Regions from separate parts of the Massilia genomosp. 1 genome, predicted to be linked through region 1. Evidence: predicted binding sites of a transcription regulator. Region 1 holds the regulator's gene; each other region holds the start of a gene.
What was found. Region 1 encodes FNR, which switches genes on or off when oxygen is low (the NO sensors DNR and NnrR bind a similar motif). Its sites were predicted from a motif close to TTGATNNNNATCAA; they were not measured.
Positions count from the first base shown of each region.

Region 2: cqsA (alpha-hydroxyketone-type quorum-sensing autoinducer synthase) is a predicted target of FNR. The motif match lies at 4,138-4,151, and genes of this name have one in related genera.
Region 3: F1735_RS24555 (universal stress protein) is a predicted target of FNR. The motif match lies at 4,386-4,399, and genes of this name have one in related genera.
Region 4: F1735_RS12620 (OmpW/AlkL family protein) is a predicted target of FNR. The motif match lies at 3,207-3,220, and genes of this name have one in related genera.

Region 1 is NZ_WHJF01000090.1:11,975-19,532, forward strand. Features, by position in the region: gene F1735_RS25560 (hypothetical protein) at 1-198, shown strand, start outside; gene F1735_RS36800 (hypothetical protein) at 272-1,234, shown strand; gene F1735_RS25570 (hypothetical protein) at 1,364-1,891, shown strand; gene fnr (fumarate/nitrate reduction transcriptional regulator Fnr) at 1,902-2,669, opposite strand; gene F1735_RS25580 (DEAD/DEAH box helicase) at 2,865-4,112, opposite strand; gene F1735_RS37505 (hypothetical protein) at 4,185-4,313, opposite strand; gene F1735_RS25585 (hypothetical protein) at 4,394-5,065, opposite strand; gene F1735_RS25590 (DUF885 domain-containing protein) at 5,370-7,205, shown strand.
Region 2 is NZ_WHJF01000003.1:42,607-50,164, reverse strand. Features, by position in the region: gene F1735_RS01675 (ABC transporter permease) at 1-1,745, shown strand, start outside; gene F1735_RS01670 (response regulator) at 1,757-2,749, opposite strand; gene F1735_RS01665 (sensor histidine kinase) at 2,770-4,068, opposite strand; gene cqsA (alpha-hydroxyketone-type quorum-sensing autoinducer synthase) at 4,221-5,465, shown strand; gene F1735_RS01655 (group II truncated hemoglobin) at 5,498-5,887, shown strand; gene F1735_RS01650 (DNA recombination protein RmuC) at 5,903-7,240, shown strand; gene F1735_RS01645 (MHFG family PEP-CTERM protein) at 7,375-7,558, opposite strand, start outside.
Region 3 is NZ_WHJF01000083.1:707-8,264, reverse strand. Features, by position in the region: gene F1735_RS36750 (response regulator) at 1-3,498, shown strand, start outside; gene F1735_RS24555 (universal stress protein) at 3,461-4,291, opposite strand; gene F1735_RS24550 (bifunctional acetate--CoA ligase family protein/GNAT family N-acetyltransferase) at 4,466-7,144, shown strand.
Region 4 is NZ_WHJF01000027.1:37,408-44,965, reverse strand. Features, by position in the region: gene pmbA (metalloprotease PmbA) at 1-471, shown strand, start outside; gene F1735_RS12630 (TRAP transporter substrate-binding protein) at 662-1,747, shown strand; gene F1735_RS12625 (glutaredoxin family protein) at 1,826-2,473, shown strand; gene F1735_RS12620 (OmpW/AlkL family protein) at 2,526-3,140, opposite strand; gene F1735_RS12615 (M14 family metallopeptidase) at 3,254-4,384, opposite strand; gene F1735_RS12610 (GFA family protein) at 4,534-4,938, shown strand; gene F1735_RS12605 (DUF2442 domain-containing protein) at 5,064-5,324, opposite strand; gene F1735_RS12600 (TRAP transporter substrate-binding protein) at 5,426-6,511, opposite strand; gene paaX (phenylacetic acid degradation operon negative regulatory protein PaaX) at 6,603-7,558, opposite strand, start outside.

The sequences.
Region 1 (7,558 bases):
CTGGCGGCGATGCTGGCCGAAGGCTGTTTCTTTGCGATGTTCGATCCGCGCGAAGAACTGCACATGGGGCAATTGGCCTTGACGCCGATGGCGGTGTACACGATCGGCTTTTTCTTCTTCTGGATTTTTTGCGCGCTGGCCAGCATGCTGACCTATTATCTGGTGGTGGTGCCGGACGATCCGCATCCGCCGTTCTAGCAACGGCACCGTCCTGACAGCTCGCCCGTGGCTCGGCTATCATGCTCGCCTGGACGCAACCGGGACGGCAAGGATGATCAGCGAGAAAAACTGGGACGCCGCCTTCGGCGATTTCTATCTGCACGACTGTGCGGTGCGCAGCAAGCATGCCTTTTCGTTTGCTTGTATCGAAGCAGTGGACGACTTTGCCGTGGAAGAACCGAACAAGCGGATGGTGAATGTCTTCACCGATACCGGAGAAATCGATTACAAGGAATACACGGGATTCGCTTGGCCTTTTCTGGCCGTTGCGCGCCAGCCGCTGGAGCAGGCGGTCATGGTCGGCGCGCGTGGCGGCGTCGCCGTCCTCGGCAGCGGTCAACGCGGCATGGAAGCGGCAATCCCGATGGGTAGCGCTACCGCTGCGCTCGTTACCTCCGTAAACGCGCTCGCCACCATCGACGGACTGGTCTACGCAGCGGGTCCCTGGCGCGCGGTGTGCCGCAGGACCGCGTGCGGTGTCTGGGAAAGCCTGGCAGGCCGGGACACGCTGCCGGAACCGGAGCGAGACGCTCACGGCTCGAATGATGAGGGCTTCGACGTCATCGATGGCTTCAGCGCCCGGGACATCTACTGTGCGGGAGGCAAGGGCGACGTCTGGCGCTTCGACGGCGTGCGCTGGCACCAGTGCCGCGTACGGGTCGATCAGCATATCCAGGCGATCTGCTGCGCCGGCGACGGCTATGTCTACATCGGTTTGCAAGGCGGGGGCATTTTGCGCGGGCGCGAGAATTTGTGGAAGCTCATTCAAAAAACGACGCTGGCACGGCCCTTCAACGATATGGTGTGGTTTGCGGACAAGGTCTGGTGTAACTCCGACGACGGGCTCTGGACCATCGGGAATGGCAAGCTGGCGGACGCGGACGTCCCGCCGGAGGCGCGCCACCGTTCGCGTGTTCTGGCGGTGGGAGATGGCGTGATGCTGTTCGCCGGCAGATATGGCGCCGTGGTCTTCGATGGCAAGGAGTGGACACCGCTCGTGCCCGACGCCCCCTGACAGGCCGTTGAGCGCACTGGCATTGAACTATACTGTCGCGCTAGTGTCCAATCAACAACTCGAACCACGGCAGAATGGAACACCCGGATGATAAACATCGATATTCCAACTTCCAACAAGCAAGTTTTCTTGATCGGCATGCTGTTCGCGGTGCCGCTCCTGCTCACCACGGGCTTCTATTTCCTGACCCCGCATACAACAACCCCGACGGCGACGGAAACCGGCTTTGTCAGCGGCATGCTGATTGCATCGGCATTGCTGGGGCTGCTTGTATGCACAAGCATGTTCATCCGTCACTCGGTCGAGCTGACAGCCGATGCACTGGTCATCAAGCATGCCTTCTACACCTTCAGGGTCGAGCGCGCCTGCATCCAGGGGGCGGTCATCACGCGCAGTGGCGATATGAGCAGCCTGGCGATGTCGACCAAAAGAAACGGCATTGCCGCCTTCGGCTACTATTCGGGCTGGTTCAAGGTGGCACACGGGGAGCGGGCGTTTATGGCCATTTCGGGCGCGCCGGTTGTCATGCTGCGTTTCACGGGCCATCCAAAGTGCGCGCTGCTGGCCGTGAGCGGCAGCGCCACCCTCGAAGCCGAGCTTGCCGCCTGGCTGCGGGAGGGATCAGGCGCACCGGCGCAGGGTGGCGCCGGCCCGTAACGCGGCCGGCTCACGCCATCGGGCTGCACTGCTCGGTGCCGGCGGCCAGCGCCTTGAGCATGGCCGGGTCGAGCAAGCTCAGTTCGCGCTTGTCGACGCTGATCCAGCCCTGCTTTTTAAAGCGCGACAGCAGGCGGCTGATGCTTTCGATGGTCAGCCCCAGGTAATTGCCGATATCTTCGCGCGACATGCGCAGCTGGAAGCTGGTGGCCGAGTAACCGCGCGCCGCGTAACGCGCCGACAGGTTGACCAGGAATACGGCAAAGCGCTGCTCCGCCCGCATATTTCCCAGCAATAGCATGACATTTTGCTCGCGCGTGATTTCCTGGCTCATGATGCGGTGGAAATGGCGCAGCAGGGTCGGCACTTGGCCGAACAATTCTTCCAGGCGCGCGAACGGGATTTCGCACACTTCGCTGTCTTCCAGCGCGACCGCGTCGCAATGGTGGCGGTCGCCGCTGATGGCGTCCATCCCCAGCAGTTCGCCGGCCATCTGGAAACCGGTAATCTGCTGCTCGCCGTTGGCGTTGACCTGGTAGGTCTTGAAGTGGCCGAAGCGGATCGCGTACAGGTTGCGGAACGGCTCGTCCATCTGGTACAGGCGTTCGTCGCGCAACAGGCGGCGGCGCTTGCCGATAATGTTGTCGAGCCGGGTGATATCTTCGCTGTCGAGTCCCATTGGTAGGCACAGCTGATGCATGCTGCATCCTGCGCAGCTTGCCTTGAGTGCGGCGACGTTCAGCATGGCTGCCGGAACGAATGGGAGAGGCTGAGGCATAGGGTCTGACGGTTTGTGGCTTGAGCCGTATGATACCCCACAGCGACTCCGGCGCACAGGCGAATACCGGAACAGATGGGGCTGTTTGCCCGATACAGATGCGTGTTTTCCCTGCCGGGCATGCATTTTGCGCATTTGCGTTGTGCATGTCTTAACAAGGCAATCCATACCCCTGCGCATGGTGCGGCGCCGGCCTCAGCGCGGGCGGAAACGCACGTCGACCGTCGACACGTCGCCGCTGATCTTGGCTTTCTTGGGTTTCTTGGGTTTTTTCAGCACCTCGCCGGCGGTGTTGGTGAGGGGTACCCTGTGTTCCGGCGAGAAACCAGGCTCCTCGATGCGTTCCAGGGTTTGCTTCGTCAGAATTTCGATGGCGGCGAGCAATTGCACCTCATCCGCGCAGACCAGCGAGACCGCTTCGCCCGAGGCCCCCGCGCGGCCGGTGCGGCCGGTGCGATGGATGTAGTCTTCGGCCACGATCGGCAGGTCGAAATTGACCACCTGCGGCAAGTCGTCGATATCGAGCCCGCGCGCGGCCACGTCGGTCGCCACCAGGATCTTCGCTTCGCCGGCCTTGAAACGCTCGAGCGCGCGCAGGCGCGCCGGTTGCGGCTTGTCGCCGTGAATCGAATCGGCCGCGACGCCCTGCGCCTGCAAGGTCTCGACCAGCTGGTCCACGCCCTTGCGCGTCTTGACGAACACCAGCACCTGGCCCCAACGGTGCTTTTTAAGCAGGTACAAGAACAGTTCCGGCTTGCGTTTTTTGTCGACCGGCACGACCCACTGGCGGATGCGCTTGACGGTGCTGTTGCGCGGGCTGACCTCGATGCTCAAGGGGTCGCTCAGCAGCTTGCCGGCCAGGGCGCGGATCTCGTCCGAAAACGTGGCTGAAAACAGCAGGGTCTGGCGTTTTTTCGGCAGGGCGGCGAACACGGCGTCGAGTTCGCGCGAAAACCCCAGGTCGAGCATGCGGTCGGCTTCATCGAGCACCAGGGTTTCGAGCTGGTCGAACTTGAGCGCGTTCTGGCGGTACAGGTCGAGCAGGCGGCCGGGAGTGGCCACCAGCACGTCGAGTCCCTTGCGCAGCTTCATCATCTGCGGATTGATGCTCACGCCGCCGTAGGCCACGTGGGTGCGCAGCGGCAAGCCGGCCCCATAGGCGCGGAAACTCTCATGCACCTGCTCGGCCAGTTCGCGCGTCGGCACCAGCACCAGCACGCGCACCGCATTGGCGCCGACCTGGCCCTGCAAGGTCAGGCGCTGCAACAGGGGCAGGGCGAAGCCGGCGGTCTTGCCGGTGCCGGTCTGGGCGGCGGCCATCATGTCGCGCCCGGCCAGCACGGCGGGAATGGCTTGCGCCTGCACTGGCGTGGGCGTGCGGTAACCGAGCGCGTCCAGCGTGCGCACGAGGGGATCGATCAGACCGAGGGAATCAAAAGACATGGGGAAGCGACCTTGCAGCGAAAGAACAAGGGCGTAGTTTACTCTGTCCGGCGCTTGCCGGGGCGCAAAAGCCTACCGGGTCAACGACGCCGTCGCCACTTTGGGCTTGGTCGGTTCCTGCTTGTCGCCGCAGGCGGCCGTGGCCAGAACGAGCATGCAGCAGGCGGCCAGCGCCGCGAGCGAGTGAAAGCGTGGTTTCATGGCGCACTCCCTTGTAAAAAGGATATCCTACCCAAAACCACGCCCGCGCGGCGCGCTGTTCCTTGCCTGTTGCCTGCCGCTCAGAAACGGTAGCTGATACCGGCGCGCAAGACCGGATAGACCTTGTAGGCCTCGACGTCGGCTTCCATCTTCACGCGCTCGGTGGCGACATCGCGCGCCAGGGTGGCGCAGGCGGCAGCCGCGGCGGTGCATTGCGAGTTCGTCAAGCGGCCCTTCGGGTGACCTTGCCACAGCGCGCCCAGGTCGGCGCTGAGCTGCCACTTCTTGTCGGTGCTTAAGGCATTGCCCCAGCCCACGCCAACATAAGGCGCGCCCTTGTTGTACTCGATCCCGCCGTTGAGGATGCCGACCTGGCTGGCGGCGTATTGCTTGCCGTTGATGTTGAAGAAGCCGTTCGAATCCTGGCGCGCCACCATGCTGATCTTGTTGCCGTTATATACCACGCCGCCGGTCAGGCGGAACGGGCTGTTATCGATCAGGTGCCAGTCGAACAGCACATCGATATTTTGCAGCTTGGCCTTCATCGTGTAGCTCAGGGTGCTGGCGGTATCGTTGTACTTGTGCTGGAAGTAGCTGGCGCCGAAACGGGCGTTCAGGGTTTTTTCCATTGGGAAAATCAGATGGGCGCCGACGCCCGTGGTGCCGACTTCGGCGGTAACGGCGACTTCGGCTTGCGCGCTGGCGGCGAGCAACAGGGCGGCGAGCGCCATGACGGTATTCTTGATATACATGCAATGACCTTTGACGAATGACTGGGCGATGGCGGCATTGTACCGGTTGAGGCGGCGAGACGCGCTGGCATCGTGGCTCGCCATGCTACTCCAGTCGGGGCTGGCGATCCAGTCCCTTAAGGTAAGCAATTGTCGTTGTTTGTCGCCGCGGCGCACGGCGGCGCGCGCGGCCACGGCGTTCGGCCTGGATTGACGGGCGAAACGCCGGGGCGGTGGTGGTTTCCGCTGTGGTGGTTTCTTGTCGGAATCCATGATAAATTCTGTCGCGGCAAAACGCCGATGACACCCACCAGGAGACTTTCGCATGCATACACCGTTCCGCCGCGCCATCGCGCCCTGCCTGACCGCCGCGCTGGTGGCACTGTCGCTCGGCGGCGCCGCCTTGCCGGTGCTTGCGGCAGCCGGCGCGAGCGCGCCGGCCGGCATGGAGAACCGTGAAAGCGCCTTCGACACATGGGCCGACCGCTTTGCCGCCGACTGGGTGCGCCTGTCGCCCCAACGCGCCACGGTCGACCAGTATTTCGCCGGCGCCGAACAGCAGGCGCTGGACCGCCAGCTGGCCCCGATCACGCAGGCGCAGCGCGCCCGTTACACGGCGCTGGCCAAGGCCGGGGTGGCGCGCCTGGACCGCTTTCTGGCCGGCGCGCTCGATGCGACCGACCGCGTCTCGGCCGAGACCATGCGCTGGTCGCTGGCCAATCATCTGGCCGGCGAGCGTTTCGACGAGCATGCGTTCGTGTTTTCGCAGTTCGGCGGCACGCACATCGCGCTGGTCAACTTCATGACCAGCGCGCACCCGATGCGGCGCGCGGCCGATGTCGAAAGCTACCTGGCGCGCCTGGCGCAGATCGGCGAGCGCATGGACCAGGCCAGTGCGCGGGCGCGTGCGGCCGCGGCGCGCGGCATGCTGCCGCCGCGCTTCATCCTCGAACGCGCGCAGGGGCAGGTTGACGCCTTCCTCAAGCCAGCGGCCGATAAGAATGTGCTGGTGCTGTCGCTGGCCGAGCGCAGCGCCGCGCTGGCCGACCTGACGCCGCAAGCGCGCGCCGCCGCCATCGACCAGGCCACAGCGATTGTCGGCAAGCGCATTTTGCCCGCCTACGCCAGGACCCGGGCGCTGCTGGCCGAACTGCACCCGAACACCGGCGACGAAGCCGGCATCGCGCGCCTGCCCGACGGCGCCGCCGCCTACAGCCATGCACTGGCCAGCTACACCGGCACCACCTTGGGAGCGGCGCAGATCCACGCGATCGGGCTGCGCGAAGTGGCGCGCATCGAAGGCGAGATGGACCGCCACCTGCGCCAGCTCGGATTTACCGAAGGGAGCATCGACGTGCGCATGAAAGCGCTCGACAACACCTTCCAGCCGGCTGCCGGAGCCGATCCGCGCGCGGCGATCCTTGCCAGCTACGTCGCCATGGTCAAGGATGCGGAAAAGCGCAGCGCCGCCTTGTTCAAGCTGATGCCGCGCGCGCCGGTGGAAGTGCGGCGCGAACCGGCGCTGACCGAAGGCAGCGCCTCGGCGCACTACAGCGTGCCGGCGCCGGACGGCAGCCTGCCTGGCATTTTCTGGGTCCCGCTGCGCGGGCCGGCGTTCGACATGATCCGCATGCGCAGCCTGGCGTATCACGAAGCGGTGCCGGGGCACCACTTCCAGCTCGCGATCCAGCAGGAGCTTGGCGGCCTGCCGAAGTTCCGCACGCAGCGCATTTTTGGCGGCGGCAGCGCGCACTCCGAAGGGTGGGCGCTGTACACCGAGCGGCTGGCGGTGGAGCAGGGCTGGTACGAAGGCGACGTGCCGGGGCTGCTCGGTGCGCTCGGGTCCGAACTGTTCCGCGCGCGCCGGCTGGTGGTCGACACCGGCTTGCACAGCAAAGGCTGGACGCGCCAGCAAGCGATCGACTACGGCATCGGCGCGGCCGAGGTCGAGCGTTACGTCGTGTGGCCGGGGCAAGCCTGCGCCTACATGCTCGGCATGTTACGGATACTCGAACTGCGCGAAAAGGCGCGGCTGGCGCTCGGTGAGCGCTTCACCCTGCCGGCGTTCCACGACGTCATCCTGAAAAACGGCTCGGTGCCGATGGACGTCCTTGCGAACATCATCGACCAGTGGATCGCCGACCAAACCAAGCCCGCCTGAGCCCCGCCCAACCGGGATCTGACCTCGGATCCGAAATTTTGTTAAATCCAGCCCATGGTTTGAATGTCAAAAGACAATTATTTCCAACCCGTACCAACCGGGGTCAGAGCTTTAACTAGAAATTTTGTTAAATCTTGCCCTCGGTTTGATTGATGTGGGACAACTGTTTCTTAAGCGGGGCAGACCCCGGTTCAACAATATTGCCTATGGATGTGCCATTGTCGGTGGCAGTGCATTCATTGGCCGCATGCTGTAAAACCAGGCTCTGAGGTCCCGCGGTTTTGCAAGAATGTGAAATGTTGCGAGTTAAAGCTCTGACCCCGGTTGTAAGGGGTTTTGGCAAGAATGTAAAA
Region 2 (7,558 bases), on a different contig from region 1:
TCGACCGCGCCGACCGCTTCCTGTCGCTGGTCGGGCTGCTCTCGGCCATGCTGGCGGCGGTCGCGGTGGCCATGGCCGCGCGCCGCTTCATGCTGCGCCACCTGGACGCCTGCGCCATGCTGCGCTGCCTCGGCCTGACCCAGAACCAGGTCACCATGCTGTACCTGATCGAGTTTGCGCTCATTGGCCTGGCCGGCAGTGCGCTCGGGGTGCTGGTCGGCTTCGGCGGCCACTATGTATTGATGCAGCTGATCGGCTCCATGCTCAGCACCGACCTGCCGCCGGTCTCGTTCCTGCCGGCCGTGCAGGGCGTCGCCACCGGCATGCTGCTGCTGGTCGGCTTTGCGCTGCCGCCGGTCTTGCAATTGCGCAACGTGCCGCACAACCGCGTGATCCGGCGCGAACAGGCCGCACCCAAGCCGATGGCGCTGGCCACTTACGGCCTGGGCCTGGTGGTGTTCGTCGGCCTGCTGTTGTGGCAGGCGGGCGACGTCAAGCTGGCGCTGTCGACCGCGGCCGGCTTCCTGGGCGGCTTTGCCTTCTTCGCGCTGGTGGCGTGGGGCGGCCTGGCGTTTCTGAAGACCTTGCGCGGCGCCATCGACAACCAGAGCTGGCGCTTTGCCGTCACCTCGCTGCAGCGCCGCCCTGGCGCCACCATCGTGCAGGTGGTCTCGCTGGCGCTCGGCCTCATGGCCCTGCTGTTGCTTACCGTGGTGCGCGGCGACCTGATGACCGCCTGGCGCAGCGCCACCCCGCCGGACGCGCCGAACCGCTTTATCATCAACATCCTGCCCGAGCAGAAGGAGGATGTGGCCAGGCGCATCGCCGCCGCCAGGGTCAGCGATGCGCAGCTGTTCCCGATGATCCGCGGGCGCCTGGCCGCCGTCAATGGCCAGCCGGTCAGCGCCGCCACCTACGCCGACGACGACAACGCGCAGCGCCTGGCCGACCGCGAATTCAACCTCTCGACCACCCTCGACATGCCGGCCTCGAACGAGATCGTGGCGGGCCGCTGGTACCAGGATGGGCCGGACGTGGCTGAAGCCTCGGTCGAGCAGGGCATCGCCAAGACCTTGCGCCTGAAACTGGGCGACACCTTGCGCTTCGATGTCGGCGGCACGCTGGTCGACGCCAAAGTGACCAGCCTGCGCAAGCTGGAATGGGGCTCGATGCGCGCGAACTTTTTCGTGATCATCAACCCGGCCGCGATGGAAAAGACGTCGCAAACCTTCATGACGGCCTTCCACCTGCCGCCGGCGCAGAGCACCTTCACCAACAGCCTGACGCGCGACTTTCCGAACCTGACCGTGATCGATGTCAGCGGCATCATCCGCCAGTTGCAGGAAGTGCTGGACCAGGTGGTGACGGCGGTCGAATTCCTGTTCATGTTCACCCTGGCCTCGGGCGTGCTGGTGCTGTACGCGGCGCTGATGGGTTCCCAGGACGAGCGCACCCGCGAATCGGGCCTGCTGCGGGCCCTTGGCGCGACGCGCAAGCAGCTCGCGCGCGCGCAGTGGATCGAATTTTCGCTGGTGGGCGGCCTGGCGGGCCTGCTGGCGGCGTCGGGCGCGGCGGCGCTGGGCTGGGCGCTGGCCACCTACCAGTTCAAGTTCCCGTGGACCTTCAGCCCGATGGTATGGCTGGCCGGCCTGGTGGTGGGCGCGCTGTGCGCCATCATCGGGGGCTGGCTCGGACTGCGCAACGTGCTGCGCCAGCCGCCGTTGCAGACCTTGCGCGGCACGTAACAGCGCCAACGTCACAGCGTGCTCTCGCGCTCGCTCAGGAAGCTGGAAAACGGGTGGGCCGGTTGCTCCAGCTCACCGGGCGCCAGCGGGAACAGCGCCCAGTAGTAGTTCTGGGCGCCGCGGCAGCGCTGGGCCGGCGCGGTCCAGCGATGCCAGTTCTTGGCAAAATCGCGCGCATACATGCCGTCGCCCTCGCGAAAATACGGCACGATGCAGCGCTCGCGCACCGCCTGCAAAAACGACTGCGGGGCATCGTTGTCGCAGCCGACTTCATAGTGCGCATTCATCCCCGCCTCGGTCTCGACCACCATCAGCTGCGCGCGTCCGCGCGCGTCGTACAGCAAAATGCCGGCCGGATTCGGATACAGGTAGTGCTCCACGATCCCGTGCTGCTCGACCACCATGCGCACCACCGCGCTGAACGCCGGGTCGCTCAAAAAACTGTGGTTGTGCAGCTTGAGCAGGTCGCGCAAGGGGTCGGAGCGGGCCGCGAAATACTCGGCCTGCAGCGCCACGATTTCGGCTTCAAGCTTGTCGAGCGCACCGTCGTCGCTCTTTTTGATGTAACGGTCGATCAGGCCGCGGTTAAAGGCGTCGACCGCCACCTTCTCGTCGGCCACGCCGGTAAACAGGATTTTCTTGCAGGGCAGGTGGCGCAGCGCCTCGCATAATTCGAGGCCGTCCATCTGCGGCATCGAGTAATCGACCACCACCACCGACGGCGTCATGAAGCGCTGCGGCTCGAAACTGATGCGGTGGATCTGGTCGATATCGAAGGCCACGTTGCAGCGCTCTTTCGAATCGGGATAGGTATCGTGGCTGGCCGCCAGCCGGCCCGGCTCGCGCTCGCCGTGGGCCCCGATCCAGGCCAGCGCGCTGCTGGTATCGGCAAAGCACTTGCTGGCCAGCGCGGGGTCGAGCTGGAAGGCGACGCTTTTCAGGAAGCTGTCGCTATCGTCGATCAGGACGGTCAGGCTGGGATGGCTGTAGATCGGCAGGGGCATGCTGGGCCTTTCATAAGAGGTCAATGCGGCTCCGGCGTCACGGCCACGCGCGGGAACTCGAGCACGAACATGGTGTAGCCAAGTTCGCGCGAGACGCAGCGGATGCTGGCCTGCCAGGCATCGATGATGTCCTTGCACAAGGCCAGGCCGATGCCGGCGCCGGAACTGGGAGGGTAGGAATAGAAGCGCTGGAAGATCATCGGCAGCTGGCGCTCGGCGATGCCGCAGCCGGTGTCGATCACCAGCAGGCGCGGTTGTTCGGGACGGCCGTCGACGACGATGCGGATGCGGCCCTTGCCGGCCCGGTGCAGCGCCTTGAGCGCGTTGCGCAGCAGGTTGAGCAAAACGACCACCGACAGCTCGTACTTGCCGGCGAAGCGGAAGTCGGTGCGGATATCGACGCTGACCGCGTCGCGCTGCGACTGCGCCGCGAACGGATAGCGCCGGATCACCGAGTCGACCACCTCGCGCATCGACACCACCTCGGTCGCTTCGAGGCGTTGCTCGACCGCGCTGGCCGACAGCAGGAACAGGTCGATCATGTGGTTCATGTGGCGCACCTCGTACTGGATGCGCGCCATCGCCTCGCTCATCGCCTGCCAGTCGGCCTCGCTGGCCCTGGCCGGCGGCGTGATGCGGCGGCAGATGCCGCGCACATTGGCCTCCACGCTGACCAGCGGCGTGCGCAGTTCGTGCGACACGCTGGCCAGGGCGTGCGCCATGCCGGCCAGCTTTTCGCCCGCCAGCGCCCCGCGCCCGGCCTTGGCCACCGACACGGCGATCATCGTAAACGCATAGATCGCCAGCTGTTCCAGCACCGTGGGACTGAGCATGAAGGCGGCCTCGCCGACCAGCGCAAACAGGGCGCAGGCCAGGGCGCTGCCGATGGCGCAGGCGGCCAGCGCCCAGCGCGTGCGAAAGTGGAACAGCACCGTCAGCGCAATGAGCATCGACTGGCTCCACACGGCCGAGCCGTGGTTCATCAGGTACATGAAGGTGAACTGGAACGGCAGCACGTAGGTGAGCGCGACGAACAGGTAGGCGTTGACGAAGCGCCCGCGCAGCAGGCGGCCGGGCGCCAGCGCGGGCAGGCACAGGGCGGCGCCGGCCACGCGCAAGGTGAGGCTTTCGAACTCCTGCGGGAACCAGTAGGTCCAGATCGTGTAGTAGGCCGGCATGCCCAGGAAACCGATCCACGCCAGCAGGATGAAGCGGCTGGTCGCATGCGCGTGGTGGCGCTCGTGCTGGACGAACCACTGCAGCAAGGAGCGGCGCAGGCGGTCGGCGGAATACGGAGCGGTGGCGCTGGCAACGGTCATGGAAAGCTTTCCTGGCTCGCTAGGGTAGGCGGGAAAGGAGAATCTTGACCCATGTTGATATTTTGCAATTTGATATATGTCAAGGTCTATCGATGTTGCAGGATTGTCAAGGAAGGGCGGCACAGAATGGATGCTTTTTCCAAGGAGAATTCATGTCTTTTGCTGTCGATCAAGTTTCGCCTGCCTTGCGCGTACACCCGGACATGCCAGCGTTTGTGACCGGCCGCATGGACGAGCACTACGTCACGCGGGTGGCGCAGTTGCTGGGCGGCGAACACCTGCATGTGTGGACAGCACCCCAGCCCGGTGCGATCATGTTGGCCAGCAACGATTACCTGTGCATTTCCGGCGAAGCGGCCTTGCGCGACGCGCAGGCGCGCTGCCTGGTGCGCAAGCAGGGCGGCATGCTGATGTCGTCGGTGTTCCTGCAGCAGGGCAGCGCCCAGCACTGCCTGGAAGCGAAGCTGGCCGCCTTCATGGGGGCGCAGGACGGGGTGCTGACCCAGTCCGGCTGGGCCGCCAACGTCGGCCTGCTGCAAACCATCGCCGGGCCTGGTGTGCCGGTGTATCTCGACATGATGGCGCACGCCTCGCTGTGGGAAGGGGTGCAGTCGGCGCAGGCCACGGCGCTGCCGTTCCTGCACAACGATGCGGCCCATCTGGAGCGCCAGGTGCGCAAGCACGGTCCCGGCGTGATCGTGGTCGACGCGCTGTACAGCACCAACGGCAGCGTCGCGCCCTTGCTCGACATTGCGCGCATCGCCACCGGCAGCGGCAGCATTTTGGTGGTCGACGAGTCGCATTCGCTCGGCACCCACGGCCCGCGCGGGGCCGGGCTGGTGGCGCAACTGGGCCTGGCCGGCCAGGTGCATTTTCGCACCGCTTCGCTGGCCAAGAGCTTTGCCGGGCGGGCCGGCTTCATTACCTGTTCCAGCCACTTCAAGGGTTACTTCCTGTCGGCCTCGCGGCCGGCGATTTTCAGCTCTTGCCTGCTCGAACACGAGCTGGCGTGGTTCGACGCCGCGCTCGACTTCATCGCCGGGGCCGATGGGCGGCGCGCCGCGCTGGCGCGCGTCACGCGTACCGTGCGCGACGGCCTGCGCGAGCTGGGCTACAACGTCGGCGACGGCAGCGAACAAATCATCGCGCTCGAAGCCGGACCGGAACCGCGCACGCTGGCGCTGCGCAAGGCGCTGGAAAAGCGCGGGATTTACGGCGCCGTGTTCTGCGCCCCGGCCACCGCCAAGAACCGCTCGCTGGTGCGCCTCACGCTCAATAGCGGCTTGACGGACGCGCAGTGCGCGCGCCTGCTCGCGGCCTGCGCCGAGATGCGCCTGGAGGTCGGGATGGACAGCTGGCCGTCGACACGGCGCCTGCGCCGCCTCACACTGGTCTGACAGCGGCGCGCATGCTGCGCTATCATGGCGGCATGAGTGAACCACAAACCCTGTATGACGTCATCGGTGGCGAAGCGCGCGTGCGCGAGATGGTCGAGCGCTTCTACGACCTGATGGAACTCGAACCCGAGTTTGCCGGCATCCGCGCGCTGCATCCGGCGTCCATGGAAGGCTCGCGCGAGAAGCTGTTCATGTTCCTGAGCGGGTCGATGGGCGGGCCCGACCTGTTTGTCGAACAGTATGGCCACCCGCGCCTGCGTGCGCGCCACCTGCCGTTTGCCATCGGCAGCGGCGAACGCGATCAATGGCTGCGCGCGATGGCGTGGGCGATGGAAGATATCGGCATCGACGAAGCATTGCGCCTGCGCCTGATGGAGTCGTTCTACCAGACCGCCGACTGGATGCGCAACCAGCCCGGTTGATGTCCGATTGATCCCATGACCCAGACCGAATTCCTGATCCTGGCCGCGCTGGCGGTCGTCATCATCATTTTGCAGGCGCTCATGCTGCTGCGCGCGCGCGCCAGTGGCGACGCCGGCGCGCAATCGGACAAGCTGCAGTTAGAGCGGCTGGAACGCGAGCTGCGCCTGGAACTGCAGGCCGGGGCGCAAGGCACGCGCCAGGACATCGGCGCCAGTCTCGCGCAATATCACGGCGCCACCGTGCAGCAGCTCGACAGCATGCGCCAGCAGATTCACCTGGCCAGCGTCAGCGGGCGCGAAGAGCAGTCGGCCACGCTCAAGCGCTTTGCCGACACCATGCACCAGACCTTGTCGGCGCTGACCGAGTCGAACGCGCAGCGCATGCTGGAAGTGCGCTCGACCCTGGAAGCGAAGATCCGCGACCTGCAGAACGATAACGGCGCGCGCCTGGAAGAAATGCGCAAGACGGTCGACGAGAAGCTGCATGCGACGCTCGAGACGCGCCTGTCCGAATCGTTCCGCCAGGTGTCCGAGCGCCTGGAGCGGGTGCATCAGGGGCTGGGCGAGATGCAGCAGCTGGCCATCGGGGTGGGCGACCTGAAACGCGTGCTCACCAACGTCAAGACGCGCGGTACCTGGGGCGAAGTGCAGCTCGAAATGCTGCTCGAACAGGTGCTGACGGTGGACCAGTATGCGAAGAACGTCGAGACCATTCCCGGCACCGGGGCGCGGGTCGAGTTTGCGATCAAGCTGCCCGGCCATGTCGATGGCGGCGTGCCGGTGTGGATGCCGATCGACGCCAAGTTCCCCAAGGAGCAGTACGAGCGGCTGCTCGATGCTGCCGACCGGGCCGACGCCGACGGCGTGGCGCTGGCCGGGCGCGAGCTCGAACGGGCGGTGCGGCTGGAAGCGAAGACCATCTGCGACAAATACGTGTCGCCGCCGTTGACGACCGATTTTGCGATCTTGTTCCTGCCGACCGAGGGGCTGTATGCGGAGGTGATGCGCAGGCCGGGCTTGGCCGACGATTTGCAGCGCACCTTGCGCGTGTCGATCGCGGGGCCGTCGACCCTGTCGGCGATCCTGAACAGTTTGCAGATGGGATTCCGTACGCTGGCGCTGGAAAAGCGCTCGTCGGAAGTGTGGCAGGTGCTGGGGGCGGTGAAGACCGAATTTACCAAGTTCGGCGATGTGCTCACGCAGACCAAGCTGACCTTGGAAAAAGCGGCCAAGAATATCGAGAGCGCGCAAGTGCGCAGTCGCCAGATGGCGCGCAAGCTGAAATCGGTGGAGGCGCTGCCGAGCGAGGCGGCGCAGTTGATGCTGGGGCCGGATCTGGATAGCGAGGCGTAGAACGTAGCGCGTATCCCTAAGCGCTAACCTCCAAACCGTCTTTCCCGCGCAGGCGGGAACCCAAGTTTGGTAAGCCGCCAGTAGCTTCGGTACAAAATTGGATTCCCGCCTTCGCGGGAAAGACGGTTTGGAGATTAGCCGGCACGCAAACGGCGCCTGGCGGCACTCATCACCGCCACCAGCCCCAGTCCCATCATCATCGACTGTCCCGGCTCCGGCACCGGCACCGCCGGCACGTTGGTCTCGGGAACCGGCGTGAGGTCGATGCCGGTCGTCGGCCCGTCCCTGAACGGCGGTCCGAACCCACCGGTGCCGATC
Region 3 (7,558 bases), on a different contig from region 1:
TACCGGCTGGCCGCCTACAACGCCATGGTCACTCCGACCGCGGTCGGCATGAGCGTGCTGGGCCTCGGTTTATGGTCGCTGAGAAACAGCGTCACCGTGCGCTCCGCCATCCCGGACAATGAAAAACGCATCACCGCGCGCGCCATCGCGGTGGTGGCGCTGGTGGCCGTCTCCGCCGGCGCGGCCGGCTTTGCCGCCATGCGCGACAGCTACGAAGCCTCGATCGCCGACAATATGCGCCTGGCGGCCGTCAGCAGCGCCGCCACGGTCGGCAATTCGCTGGAAACGAGCTTGTGGTTCCCGCGCACGATCGCCAACCGGTCCTCGGTCAAGGGGCCGGTGGCGCTGCTGGCCGCCGGCCGCGGCGACGCCGCCACCCGCGCCGCCTTGCTGGGCGAGGCCGAAAGCTTCATGAACGCCGGCATCAGCGCGCTGCGCTTCGAAAGCCTGGACGGCACGGTGCTGGCCGCCAGCGGCGTATTCACCGACAGCGCGCCCGGCACGGCCCAGCCGCTGGCGACCGGCGGCCAGCGCGCGCGCCTGCTGTGGCGCGGCCGCTACCTGCTGGCCACCGAGAACGAGATGCGCGACGGCGAGCGCGTCATCGGACGCATGTTGGCGGAACAGCAACTGCCAATCATCGACCGCCTGCTGGCCGACATTCGCGCCAACAGTGTCTCATCGGACGTGCTGCTGTGCAGCCTGGACGGCAAGGATGCCCTGTGCGCGCCGACCCGCTTCTATCCGAGCGCGTTCCGCATTCCCATGTACAAGCCCGACGGCCAGGTCAACCTGCCGATCAACGAGGCGCTGCTGGGGCGCACCGGGGTAGCCGTCACGCGCGACCTGCGCGGGGTGGCCGTGTTCGCCGCCTACACGCCGATCCGCGCCTTCGGCCTCGGCGTGGTGGTCAAGAGCAACCTCGACACCGTGTACCAGCCGCTGCGCGACAAGGCCAACACCCTCATGATCATGCTGGTGGCGCTGGTCGGGCTGGGCGCATCGCTGCTGCTGATCCAGGTGCGCCCGCTGCTGGCCCAGCTGGTGCGCGAGCAGCGCCGCATCCGGGTCATCCTGGAAAACTCGAACGACGCCTTCATCGCGCTCGGCGTGGACGGCTGCATCACCGACTGGAACACCGAAGCGGAGCGCACCTTCGGCTGGAGCGCGGCCGACGCCATCGGGCGGCGCCTGTCGGAATTGATCATCCCGCCGGCCCAGCGCGCCGCCCACGACGCCGGTTTTGCGCGCTTTACCGGCAGCGGCGCCGGCCCGGTGATCAACAACCGCTTGGAGGTGAGCGCCCTGCACCGCGACGGGCACGAAATCCCGATCGAGATGGCGGTGGCCGCCTTCCAGACCAGCGACGGTTTCGTGGCCAACGCCTTTGTGCGCGACATCAGCGAGCGGCGCCGCCTGGCCGGCGAAATCGCCGCGCGCGCCACCGAGCTCGAACTCGAACGCGACCGCGCCCAGGCGGCCAACCGCGCCAAGGGCGAATTCGTGGCCAACATGAGCCACGAACTGCGCACCCCGATGAACGCGGTGCTCGGCATGACCTACCTGCTGGCACACACCGACCTGAAAGCCGAGCAGCGCAAATACCTCGACATGATCAGGAGTTCGGGCCAGTCGCTGATGGGAATCATGAACGACATCCTCGACTTTTCCAAGATCGAGGGCGGGCGCATGGAACTGGCCGAGGCGCCCTTCGACCTCGGTCAGGTGCTGGCCGCGGTGGCCGACATCATGAGCGTGTCGGCCGGCGACAAGGACCTCGACCTGGCCATCGGGGTCGAGCCGGACGTGCCGCGCGCGCTGGTGGGCGACGCCCTGCGCCTGCAGCAGGTGCTGGTCAACCTGGCCGGCAACGCCATCAAGTTCACCGAGCAGGGCGAAGTGAGCGTGCTGGTCGACGTGGCCGCGCGCGCCGGCGATCAGTTGACCCTGCGCATCCGCGTGCGCGACACCGGCATCGGCATGGACCAGGCGCAGCAGGCGCGCCTGTTCTCGCCCTTCACGCAGGGCGACTCGTCGACCACGCGCCGCTTCGGCGGCACCGGGCTGGGACTGACCATCTCCAAGCACCTGGCCGGGATGATGAAAGGGACCATCGAACTTGACAGCGCGCCCGGGCGCGGCAGCGAATTCGTGGTCTGCCTGCCGTTGCTGGTGGCGCCGGAGGCGGACGGCGACAGCGTCCCCGACGCCGCGCTGGGCGCCTTGCGCCTGCTGGTGGTGGACGACAACGCCACCAGCCGCGAGTATCTGTCCAAGACCATCGCCGGCTGGCGCTGGGAGGCCGAGGTGGCCGCCTCGGGCGCCGAAGCGCTCGAGATGGTGGCGCGCGCCGCCAGCGCGCAGCGCCACTACGACGTGGTGCTGCTGGACTGGCAAATGCCCGGCATGGACGGCGCGGCCACCATGCGCGCGCTGCGCGAACACATGCCTGCGGCGCGCCTGCCGATCGCGCTGATGGTCAACGCCTACGGGCGCGGTAAACTCATGGAAAGCAGCGCGGCCAGCCAGGCCGACGCCATCCTGAGCAAGCCGGTGACCGGTTCGAGCCTGTTCGACACCGTACACGAGGTACTGGTGCAGCGCGCCCAGGCGGCGCTGCGGCCCGCCGGCGGCCTGCCGCCCGTGCATGGCGGCGCCGACGGCGTGCGCCTCGATGGCGCGCGCCTGCTGCTGGCCGAAGACAATGACCTGAACCAGGTGGTCGCGCGCGGGATTTTAGAGAGTGTCGGCGCGCGCCTCGACATTGTCGGCAACGGCCAGCTGGCGCTGGCGCGGCTGGCGGCCAATCCGGGCGCCTACGACCTGGTGCTGATGGATATCCAGATGCCGGTGATGGACGGCTATGCGGCGGCGCGCCGCATTCGCGCCGGCCTGCGCTTGAGCTTGCCGGTGCTGGCGCTGACGGCCGGCGTGACCGAGTCCGAACGGCGCGCCTGCGCCGACGCCGGCATGAACGACGTTATCGCCAAGCCGATCGACGTCGACGAGATGTTGTCCACGATCGCGCGTCACTTGCCGGGCCTGGGCCGGGGGCGCGCGCCGCCCGCGCCGGTGGCCGCGCCCGCGTCGGCGCCAACGCCGGCGGGGCTGCCGGTGTTAAGGCTCGGCCCCCTGGTCGACATCGCCAAAGGCAATCCGGAGCACCTGGCGGCCGTGGCCAACCTGGTGCGCCGGGTGGTGGGCGAAGGCCACCAGCAGTTCGACCAGGCGCGCGTACACTGGGACGCGGGACGCGACGAGGAAGCGGCCAAGGTGCTGCACATGCTGCGCGGCGGGATCGGCAGCGTCGGCGCCAAGCGCTTCGCCGCCGCCTCGCTGGAACTGGAGCAGTCGCTCAGGGGCGAGCCGGCGGGCGACACGGCCGCCCTGTTCCTGCAAGCGGCGCGCGAACTCGACGCGGCGGTGGAAGCGGGGCGCGCGTGGCTGGCGCAGCAGGACTCTAGTGCGACATCAGCACCGGCGCCGTCATCGACTTGAGGATGGTGGCCGTCACCCCGCCCAGCATCAATTCGCGCAGGCGCGCATGGCCGTAGCAGCCCATCACGATCAGGTTGGCATCGACATCGGCCGCCAGCGACAGCAGCGCTTCGCCGATGTCGATGCTGGTGTGCTGGGCCATGACGTCGGCCTTGACCCCGTGGCGCGCCAGGTACAGGGCGATGTCGGCGCCCGGTTGCTGGCCGTGCGCGTCGTCGGGATTGAACACCGCCACCGTCACGCGGCGCGCGCGCTTGAGCAGCGGCAGGGCGTTGGCCAGCGCGCGCGTGGCGGCGGTGCTGGCATCCCAGGCCACCAGCACCTCGCTGCCGATTGCGGGGAAGTGGCCGGCGTGCGGGATCACCAGTACCGGGCGCGCGCTGGCCAGCATGACGTATTCGGGCAGGCCGGGGGTCATGCGCGCGACCGGATCGTCGGGATCGGACTGGCTCAGCACCACCAGGTCGGCATAGCGCGCCTGCAGCGCCAGCGCGGCGCCGGGTTCGTCGTCCACCATGCGCCGTTCGAACGAGCGCACGGCGGCGCCGGCGGCGATGCGCTCGCAAACGTCGAGCGACGCGTTGGCGCGCCGGTTCAGTTCTTCCATGTGGGTCGAGAGCACGGTTTGCAGCAGGTCGCTGGCGCCATCCTGGTAGACGTAGCGCGAGACCCCGCTCATGGCCGCGCCGATCAGGTGGGCGTTGCAGTCGGCCGCCACGCTGGCGGCGGCCAGCAGGCGCGCTTCGGCGTGGCGCGCGCGATCGACGTGGACGAGGATGGTCTTGTACGGCATGGCGGCTCCTGTGGGTTGGGAGGCTCCAGCGTAGGCCCTGGCACGGAGCGCGTCCAGCAGTGTTCGGCGTGCGCAAACCTTTGTTTTGTCTAATTTGATGCACATCAAGCGAGGGGGCGGTCGCGCCGTCTACGCTGTGCGCCCATCGTCACGCCGAATCGAAAAGGGATCTTCATGAGCGTCAGGAACCTGCACCAGTTGTTCGCCCCGACGTCGGTCGCCATCATCGGCGCGTCCGCGCGGCCGCACAGCGTGGGCGCGACCGTGCTGCGCAATGTCATCGAGGGCGGCTTTGCCGGCGCGATCTACCCGGTCAACCCCAAGTACGACAGCCTGGCCGGACTGCGCGTGTACGCGCGCGTGTCAAGCTTGCCGGCGGCGCCCGACCTGGCGATCATTTGCACCCCGCCTTCCACGGTGCCGGGCATCGTGCGCCAGCTCGGCGAAGCGGGCACGCGCGCGGCGATCATCCTGACGGCCGGCCTGTCCGGCATGCATGACAGCGGCGCTCGCAGCTTGCGCCAGGCCGCGCTCGACGCCGCCAAGCCCTACGTCTTGCGCCTGCTGGGACCGAACAGCGTCGGCCTGCTGGTGCCCGGCATCGGCCTGAACGCCAGCTTCGCCCATACCGGCGCGCTGCCGGGCAAAATCGCCTTCGTGTCGCAGTCCGGCGCGATGGTGACCGGCGTGCTCGATTGGGCCAGGTCGCGCGGGATCGGCTTTTCCAAGTTCATTTCGCTGGGCGAGGGCGCCGACATCGATTTTGGCGACCTGCTCGACTACCTGGCCAGCGACCCCGGCACCAGCGCCATCCTGCTGTACATGGAAGACGTGCGCCATGCGCGCAAATTCATGTCCGCCGCGCGCGCCGCCGCGCGCAGCAAACCGACCGTGCTGCTCAAGGCGGGCAGGGTGGCCGAAGGCGCCAAGGCGGCCGCCTCGCATACCGGGGCGCTGGCCGGGTCGGACGACGTCTACGACGCCGCCATCCGCCGCGCCGGCATGCTGCGCGTACACGGTACCGAAGAGCTGTTCGCCGCCGTGGCCACGCTGGCGCACGCGCGAGCGCTGTTCGGCGAGCGCGTGGCCATCTTTTCCAATGGCGGCGGCCCCGGCGTCATGGCGACCGATGCGGTGGTGTGCGGCAAAGGCAGCATGGCGCAGCTGGCGCCGGACACCGTGGCCCGCCTGGACGCCATGCTCCCCGCCACCTGGTCGCGCGCCAACCCGGTCGACATCCTTGGCGACGCGCCGGCCCAGCGCTACGTCGATGTGCTGAACATCCTGCTGAAAGACCCGCAGGCCGACGCCATCCTGTTCATCCACGCGCCCACGGCCATCGTGCCAAGCGCGGACATTGCGCGCGCGCTGGCCCCGATCGCCAGCGCATCGTCGCGCAACATCCTGGCCTGCTGGCTGGGCGGCGATGCGGTAGCCGAAGCGCGCGCGATCTTCACCGAGGCCGGCATTCCCAGTTTCGGCACGCCCGAGGAAGCGGTCAGCGCCTACCTGCAGATCGTGCAGTACCGGCGCAACCAGAACCTGCTGATGCAGGTGCCGCCGGCCGCCAGCGACGACGGCGCGACCGACCCGCAAGCGGCGCGCGCGCTGGTGCGCAAGGCGCTGGCCGAGGGCCGTACCTTGCTCAGCGAGCCGGAAACCAAGTCGGTGCTGGCCGCCTACGGCGTGGCCGTGGTGCAAACGCGCAGCACGCAATCGGTGGACGAGGCGGTGGCGGCGGCCGAGGCGATCGGTTTTCCGGTCGCGCTCAAGATCGTCTCGCCCGACATCACCCACAAGAGCGACATGGGCGGCGTGGCGCTCGACCTGGACGATGCGGAGGCGGTGCGCGCGGTGGCCCTGCGCATGAACAAGCGCCTGGCCGAACTGCGGCCCGACGCGCGCCTGGAGGGCTTTTCGGTGCAGCGGATGGCGCGCCGCCCCGAGGCGCATGAACTGATCATCGGCGTGGCCACCGATCCGGTGTTCGGCCCCGTGATCCTGTTCGGCCAGGGCGGCATCGCGGTCGAAGTGACGGCCGACCATGCGGTGGCGCTGCCGCCGCTGAACGTGGTGCTGGCGCGCGACCTGATATCGCGCACGCGCGTGGCCAAGCTGCTGGCCGGCTACCGCAACCGGCCGCCCGCCAACATGGACGCCATCATCGCCACCCTGATGCGCATCTCGCACATGGTGGCCGACCTGCCCGAGATGGTCGAACTCGACATCAATCCGCTGCTGGTCGACAGCGAGGGCGCGCTGGCGCTGGACGCGCGCATGCGGGTGGCGCTTGCCGACCACTCGGCCAGCTCGCTGGACCGGCTGGCGATCCGTCCCTATCCGCGCGAGCTGGAAGATCGCATCGACTGGTGCGGCGAAACGCTGCTGCTGCGCCCCATCCAGCCCGAGGATGGCCCGGCCCACGTGGCCATGTTCAACGCGCTCTCCGACGACGACGTGCGCTACCGCATGTTCGTGCGCGTGCGCGAGCTCAATGCCTCGCAGCTGGCGCGCTTTACCCAGATCGACTACGACCGCGAGATGGCCTTCATCGCCACCCGCCCCGGTCCCGACGGCGTGAACGAAACGCTGGGCGTGGCGCGCGTGGTGTGCGACCCCGATAACATCGCCGCCGAATTCGCGGTGACGGTGCGCTCCGACCTGAAAGGGCATGGACTGGGCTATGTGCTGATGGAAAAGCTGATCGCCTATTGCCGCAGCCGCGGCACGCGCGAAATCGTGGGCGAAGCGCTGCCGCAAAACACCCGCATCACCAAGCTGGCGCGCAAGCTCGGTTTCGAGATCGGCAAGGCGGCCGAAGACGGGTCGGTGCATATGCGATTGACTTTGTAGCTGCGCTCTACAGTTACATACGTTGGCTTGCGCTCATTTTTGGTAGTGCAAGGCAGCACGGCGTGGCCAGGGAAAGACAGATGATCCCATGTGCCGGCCACCTGCGCCGCCGATTTTTGGGTGAGATTGCTTGATAATCGTGTTCTGGTCACGCAATACAATCGCTCGTCACTCTGCGCGACTCTGGAACTGGATTGCCGTGTTTGAAAAAAATATCAGTTTCCTTGGATTTTGACCGTCTCACCGTTTGCGAAACTACCTCTGCAACGGATATTTAATTGTTATTCATTCACCGCGACATTTCTGCGCAATGGCCAGAATAATATTTTTCTGTCAACAACGTGATTGTCGCACATAAATCCCGCCCGGATTGTCAATTTGCTCGCCATCTGAGCACTTTGAAGGCAAATGCAA
Region 4 (7,558 bases), on a different contig from region 1:
GGCGGGGTCGGTTCGGCCCCGTTCGATGAAGAAGGCGTGCGCACCGTGCGGCGCGACGTGGTCAAGGATGGCGTGGTGCAGGGCTATTTCCTGTCGTCGTACTCGGCGCGCAAGCTGGGCATGAAAACCACGGGTAACGCGGGCGGTTCGCACAACCTGACCATGAGCTCCACGCAAACCAGGCGCGGCGACGACTTCGCCGGCATGATCAAGAAAATGGGGCGCGGCCTCTTGGTGACGGAACTGATGGGCCAGGGCACCAACTACGTGACCGGCGACTATTCGCGCGGCGCGTCGGGTTTCTGGGTTGAAAATGGCGTGATCCAGTACCCGGTCGAGGAAATCACGATCGCCGGCAACATGAAGGATATCTTCCAGCAGATCGTCGCCATCGGCAATGACGTGCTTATCCGTGGCAACAAGCAGACCGGCTCGATCCTGATCGAAAAAATGGTCGTCGCCGGCGGCTGATCGTCCTCATGTTCTTCTTGCGTGGGCCCCGGTGCCCACGCCTTACCCCATCTGCATCCCGCGCCTCCCCCTGTAAGACTGCTGTAAGATAAATTACGTTGCATGCTTGCCTAGACGCAAATACACTAGCCCAGGCACCATGACACTGGTGGTATTTCCGTGACGTAAACCCTTCAGGAGACACAGACATATGGAACGTCGTTCCTTTATTAAAAAAGCGGCAGTCGGCGCTGCCGCCGGCGCAGTCGCCGCACCGGCGCTGGCTCAGTCGCTGCCAACAATCAACTGGCGTCTCGCCAGCAGCTTTCCCAAGTCGCTCGATACCATCTTCGGCGCCTCCGACATCCTGACCAAGCGCGTTTCCCAGCTGACCGGCGGCAAGTTCAACATCCGCTCGTTCGCGGCCGGCGAAATCGTGCCGGGCCTGCAAGTGCTCGACGCGGTCCAGGCCGGCACTGTGGAAATCGGCCACAGCGCGTCCTACTACTATTTCGGCAAGGACGCCACCTTCGCCTTCGACTGCGCGGTCCCGTTCGGCCTGACCTCGCGCCAGCACACCGCCTGGTACCAGGAAGGCGGCGGACGCGAACTGACGCGCAACTTCTTCAAGGGCTATGGCATCGTCAACTTCTTGGGCGGCAATTCCGGTACCCAGATGGGTGGCTGGTTCCGCAAAGAAATCAAGTCGGTGGAAGACCTGAAGGGCACCAAGATGCGCGTCGGCGGTTTTGCCGGCAAGGTGCTCGAGCGCCTCGGCCTGGTGCCGCAGCAACTGGCCGGTGGCGACATTTATCCCGCCCTGGAAAAAGGCACGATCGATGCGGCCGAGTGGGTCGGTCCTTACGATGACGAAAAACTGGGCTTCTACAAGGTCGCGCCGTATTACTACGCGCCGGGCTGGTGGGAGGCGGGCGCAAGCTTCTCGTTCTACGTCGGCATCAAGGAGTGGGAAAAGCTGCCCAAGGAATACCAGGCTGCGCTCGAATGCGCCACCTACGAGGCGCACGTCGGCATGCAGGCCGAGTACGACGCCAAGAACCCGGCGGCGCTGGCGCGCCTGATGAAGAACGGCGTCAAGCTGCGCACCTTCTCGAAAGACATCATGGATGGCTGCTACAAGGCGGCGCAGGACGTGATGAACGAAGAGGCGGCCAGGAATGCCAAGTTCAAGACCATCTACGAGCCGTGGAAGCGATTCCGCCAGGACCAGAACATGTGGGCCTCGGTGTCGGAAGCGGCCATGCTCGACTACATGATCAAGGCCGGCAGGAAGTAAGTCCAGCGGACTCCTCGTCGTTCGCGCCAAGGGTCGCCTTGGCGCGGGAACGACATCGGCTCACTCAATCCATCATCCATGAAACGCATCCTTTTCCTCGCGCTGATCGCCGGCGGCGCCTTCTATGCATACAAAACCGGGCGCCTCGGCGGCGGCGGTGACGGTGCGTTCGACAAGAACGGCAAGCCGGCCGTGATGCTGTTTACCAGCGCCGAGTGCGGCGACCCGTGCGACAAGATCCGCGGCGAGCTGAAAAAGCGCGTCGCCAGCTTCGAGGAGGTGATCCTCACCGAGCCGAACAGCAAATACCGGGTCAACGCCATGCCGACCGTCATCGCCGGCAAGCAGCGCAGCGTGGGCGACGATGTGCATAAGCTCGCGGGCATGCTTGGCGAGGTGCTGGGCAAGGACGCGCTGACGCGGCGCGAACGCATCGTGCTCGCCAATCACTTCGACGCGCAGGATAAACCCAAGGTGGTGTTGTACGGGACCAAATGGTGCGGCTACTGCAAGGCGCAGCGCGAACTGTTCGAGGAAAAGAATATCCCCTTCGAAGATGTCGACGTCGAGGCGTCCGAAGCGGGCCTGATGGCCTACAACGCCCTTGAAGGCAGCGGTTATCCGCTCACGTATGTGGGCTACCGGCGCTTCGGGGGATTCAATGAGTCGGAGATCCTGACGGCGGTCAAGGAACTCGGCGACAAGCCGCAGGCCGGCTTGCACTGAGCGCGCCACAGGGTAGGGCGTCCGCAGGGACGCCCTACGGGACGCCGCTCAATCAGAAGCGGTAACCGACACCGACGGCGATCAGCACAGGATCGACTTTCACGGTGCTCACTTTGGCGCCGGCGATCATCACATCGCTGCGGATGTTGATGCGCTTGACGTCCAGGTTGAGCGACCAGTTTTTATCGATCTTGACATCCACGCCGGCTTGCACAGCCAGCCCCACGCTGTCGCTTTCCAGGTCGCCCGCGCCGTTGAGCAGTTTGACCTTCGAGATGCGCGTGTAGTTGATACCGGCGCCCAGGTAAGGCTTGAACTGGCCGATCGGGTTGAAGTGGTACTGACCCAGCAGGCTTGGCGGCAGGTGCTTGAAAGTGCCGATCTTGGCGCCGTCGAGCATCACGTCATGTTTTTGCGGATAGGTCAGCACCAGTTCGGCCGCCAGGTTCGGCGTGAAAAAATAGCTGACATCGAGTTCCGGAATCGTCTTGTCGGACACCGAAATACGGTCCGATGCGCCCACGCCACCAACCGGCGAGGACTTGTCGGCCGGACTCAGGTGTACGGCGCGCGCGCGCACCAGCCATTGTCCATCTTGCGCGTGAGCTTCAACGGCGACCAGGCCCAGCATACTGACTGCTACTGCTGCTAACAATTTGCTCTTCATCACAACTTCCTTCTTCGTTTGTCATTGGGTATGACTGAAGTTTATTGATTGACCTCAACAAAATCGTTGATGTGAATCAAAAAATCGGAGCAATGATGAAAAGCCGTATCGGGTCAGGCCGGGTGGCGCAGCGCCTGCAAAATCGGTTGCAGCACCGCCGCGCCAAGGCGTGCGCTGCGCGCGCCGTCCCAGCCGCAGATCGGATCGGGATCGTTGGCGTTGTCCTTGAACGGCAGCTCCAGCGTCAGCGACAGGCAACCGAAGGCGTGCGTGATGTGCGGCGAACCCATGGTGATGGTTTCGTCGGTGTAGGGCGAGTCGCCGTAGCCATGCACGTCCTGGAAGTCCGGGCTGGCGATCTTGAAGTCGTCGGCGAAGCGCTTCTCTTGCGCGGCCTGGGCCGGCGTAAAGGTCGGCAGGGAGGCGCTGCCGGCCACGAACACGTACGGCAAGCCTTCATCGCCATGCACGTCGAGGAACAGGTCGCAGCCGGTTTCCAGCATCTTCTTCTTGACCACGAACACTTCGGGGCTGCGCTCCATGGTCGGCGTATTCCACTCGCGGTTGAGATTGGCGCCGGCCGCGTTGGTGCGCAGGTTGCCATGCACCGAGCCGTCCGGATTCATGTTCGGCACCACGTAGAACACGGCTTCCTTGAGCAACTGGCGTCCAAACGCGTCGGCCGGGTCGAGCAGGGCGTCGAGCATGCCCTCGACAAACCACTCGGACATGGTTTCGCCCGGATGCTGGCGCGCGATGACCCAGATTTTTTTCTTTGCGGCCGGGTCGCCGATCACCAGCACGTTCATGTCGCGCCCTTCCACGCTGCTGCCCACGTCCAGCATGCGCACCTGTTCCGAGAGCTGCGCGCGGTCCAGCAGTTCAAGGTGGCGTTCCCACGAGTAGGGCTCGAAGTAGGCGTAGTAGACGCTGTCCATTTCGGGCGTGTGGGAAATCGTCATCACCTGGCCGTCGAAGCTGGTGGGTACGCGGAACCATTCCACGCGGTCGTAGCTGGCCATGGCCTGGTAGCCTTCCCAGCCGGCCGGATAGGCGCTTTTCCCCGCGTTCAGGAAGCCGATGGTGCATGCCTCGCCCTGCGCGCCTTGCAGGCGGAAGTAAAACCACTGGGTGATGTCGGCGTGCGAGTCGCGGCGGATGTTCAGGTCGATCGAGGAGGCGCTGGTGGCGCTCACGATATCGATGGCGCCAGCGTCGAACTGGCTGCTGATTTTGATAGACATGGTGTGTCCTTGGCTGGTGAATGAGAGGCGCGGCTGCTGTGCGCGCGAGGCGTCATGATACGCCTTCGGATTAAACCCGGTTAATAGGGCGAAAATCGCCCGCATTCAGCCTTACCCTGTTGTTTTGAAAACAGCGAAGGAAAACAGCGATGAACAAGACCTATCACGGCAGTTGCCACTGCGGCGCGGTGCGCTATGAAGCCGATATCGACCTGAACCAGGGCACGAGCAAGTGCAACTGCTCGATCTGCGCCAAGACGCGCAACTGGAACGCGGTGATCAAGCCCGATGCGTTTCGCTTGCTGACGGGGGAGGATCAGTTGAATACGTACCAGTTTGCGACCAAGAGCGGGCATTACCTGTTTTGCCGGCAGTGCGGCGTGCATTCGTTCGGTCGCGGCTATGTGGAGTACCTCGGTGGGGCGCTCGTGTCGGTCAATCTGATGGCGCTCGACGATGTAACGCCGGAAGAGCTGGTTGCGGCGCCGGTGGCATATCTGGATGGCTTGAACGATAACTGGGCCAATCCGCCGGCGCAAACGCGGCATTTGTAGGACAGGCCGCGACCGGCAATGGTCGCACTACCGCGTCGTTCCTCGCTGAAGGCCGCCCTGGCGCGGAGGCGGGGTTCATGCGTTCGGTTCCGGTTCCGGTTCCGGTGCTGCGTTGCCGGTCCTTCTCAGCAGTCGTAATTCATGCTGTCGCGCGGGTAGGCCATCGGGTTGCGGATCGCCTCCAGGGTCAGGTCCAGGTCGAGCTCCGGCCAGTACACGCGCCCGGTGCTCACGCACTTGACCCGGCAGATCTGCGCAATGGTCGCGTGTTCGAACAGCGGAAACTCCACGAACGGCAAGTACAACTCTTCCTCGCCACACTGCAGCCAGAAGCCGTGCGGGCTCAGGCTCGTCACTTCCGCGCAGGAAAAATAGATGCCACTCATAGTCAATCCCCGTTAAGTATTTTACCCAGGCAGGGTTGCCCGTATCGAAGGTATCAAATGCGCCAGGCGATTCGTTTGACCTGGCTCAAGTGACCCTGAATTTACTTCCGTCCTATCGAAATCAGATAGTTTTGCATCGTCTGTTCCGACACCGAGGCCCACATGTTCTGGTCCTGGCGGAACCGCTTCCACGGCTCGTACACCTTGTTGAATTTGGCGTTCCTGGCCGCTTCCTCTTCCATGACCGCGGTCGAGATCTTGTACGCCTCGTCCATGATCGCCTTGGAAAAGGTATGCAGCCTGGCGCCGTTCTTGATCAGGCGCGCCAGCGCCGACGGGTTCTTGGTGTCGTAGGCGGCCTGCATCGTCACGTGACATTCGAAGCTGGCCGTTTCCACCGCCGCCTTGTACTGGGCGGGCAGCTTTTCCCATTCCTTGATGTTGATGTAGAAGGACAGCTGCGGCCCCGCCTCCCACCATCCCGGCGTGTAGTAGTGCGGCGCCACCTTGGCCAGGCCCAGCTTTTCATCGTCGTACGGACCGACCCACTCGGCCGCGTCGATCGTGCCTTTTTCGAGCGCCGCATACACGTCGCCGGCGGGAATCTGCTGCGGCACCGCGCCCATGCGCTCCATCACGCGGCCGGCGAAACCGGCGATGCGGATCTTCATGCCCTTGACGTCTTCCAGCGACTTGATCTCCTTGCGGTACCAGCCGCCCATCTGCGTGCCGGTGTTCCCGGCCATGAAGTTGATGATGCCGTAGCCCTTGAAGAAATCGCGCATCAGCTCACGCCCGCCGCCCTGGTCGAACCATGCGGTCTGCTGGCGCGAGGTCAGGCCGAACGGCACCGCGCAATCGAACGCGAACGTCGGGTCCTTGCCGAAGTAGTAGTACGACGGCGTGTGCCCCATCTCCACCGTGCCCGCCTGCACCGCGTCCATCACCTGCAAGCCCGGCACGAGGTCGCCGGCGGCGAACTGGCGGATCTGGAAGCGACCGCCCGTCAGTTGCGACACGCGCTTGGTGAACGCTTCGGCCGCGCCGAAAATGGTGTCGAGCGACTTGGGAAAGCTCGACGCCAGGCGCCATTTGACTTCAGGGTTGATTTGCGCGAACGCCGGCGCGGCAATGACGCCGGCCGTCGCGCCGATGGCGCTTTTGGTGAGGAAGGAACGACGTTGCATGACAGTCTCCGAGTTTTTTGGTATGTCTGAGGGACGTGCGACTTATTGTAGCCGTATGTTCGCGCCAAAGTTTCGTGTAATTGTAGCGTCGCTAGCGCGCTGTGGGACTTACATTTCCCGGCGCGTCGCCAGCCAGCCCGCCGAAGCGCTGGAAGAAGCCGGCATCAAGCTGCGGCACGCTGTCATCTTCGCGCCGCAAGGTCGCCATGATGTGCGCTTCGGCCCCCGCGTATGTACGCGCATACAGCGCGCGCGCCAGTTCGTAGGCGCTGCTGCCCGGCCAGGGATCGGGCAGCAGTTCGATCGGCAGCATCGGGTCGTGCAGCTGCACGCGGCGGTAGGCGTGGACCAGCAGGGTGCGGATCACGAAGGCTTGCTCGGGTGCGGGCGCGTCGTCGCTGCGCAAGAGTTCCAGCAAAGGCCCGAAGCGCTCGATGAAGTGGCGATAGCCTGTGACCACGCCCGACAAATCCCAGCCATCATGCACCAGGTCCTGCAGCGGGCGGCTCGATACCCCCGGCAGCGCGCTGGCGCGGCACACGAACAGCTTGTCCTTCACGCCCACGCGCGCCAGCAGTTCTTCGAGCACGCCGGCGTCGCTGGCCGGGTGCCCGAACATGCCCGGCGCAATCATGGCGTAACCTTCCCACAGCATTTCCTTGCGCAGCAGCGCGCGCTCGGGCGCGTCGATGCCGCCGGCGCCGGACAGCACCAGCGTCCAGTTGCCGTCCCAGTGCGCGGCCAGCGGCGCGTAAATACGCCGGTTGGCGCGCTCGAAGCGGGGCAGGGCCTGCGGCAGGATGGCGTAGGAACTGCGGCGCCCGTCGCGGTTGGCCACCAGCCAGCCTTCCTGCGCCAGCCGGAACACGCTGGTGCGCAGCAGGCGGTCGTTGATCCCGAACGGCGCCAGCAGCTCGATCAGGCTGCCCAGCCAGATGGCGCCGCCGTGCGGGGCGATGGCGTCGCCGAACATCGTCATCACAAGCGACTTGGAACGGGGTGGATCGCTGGCGAGAAACTCGGCGATCCATGCTGTGCTGGTAAGTT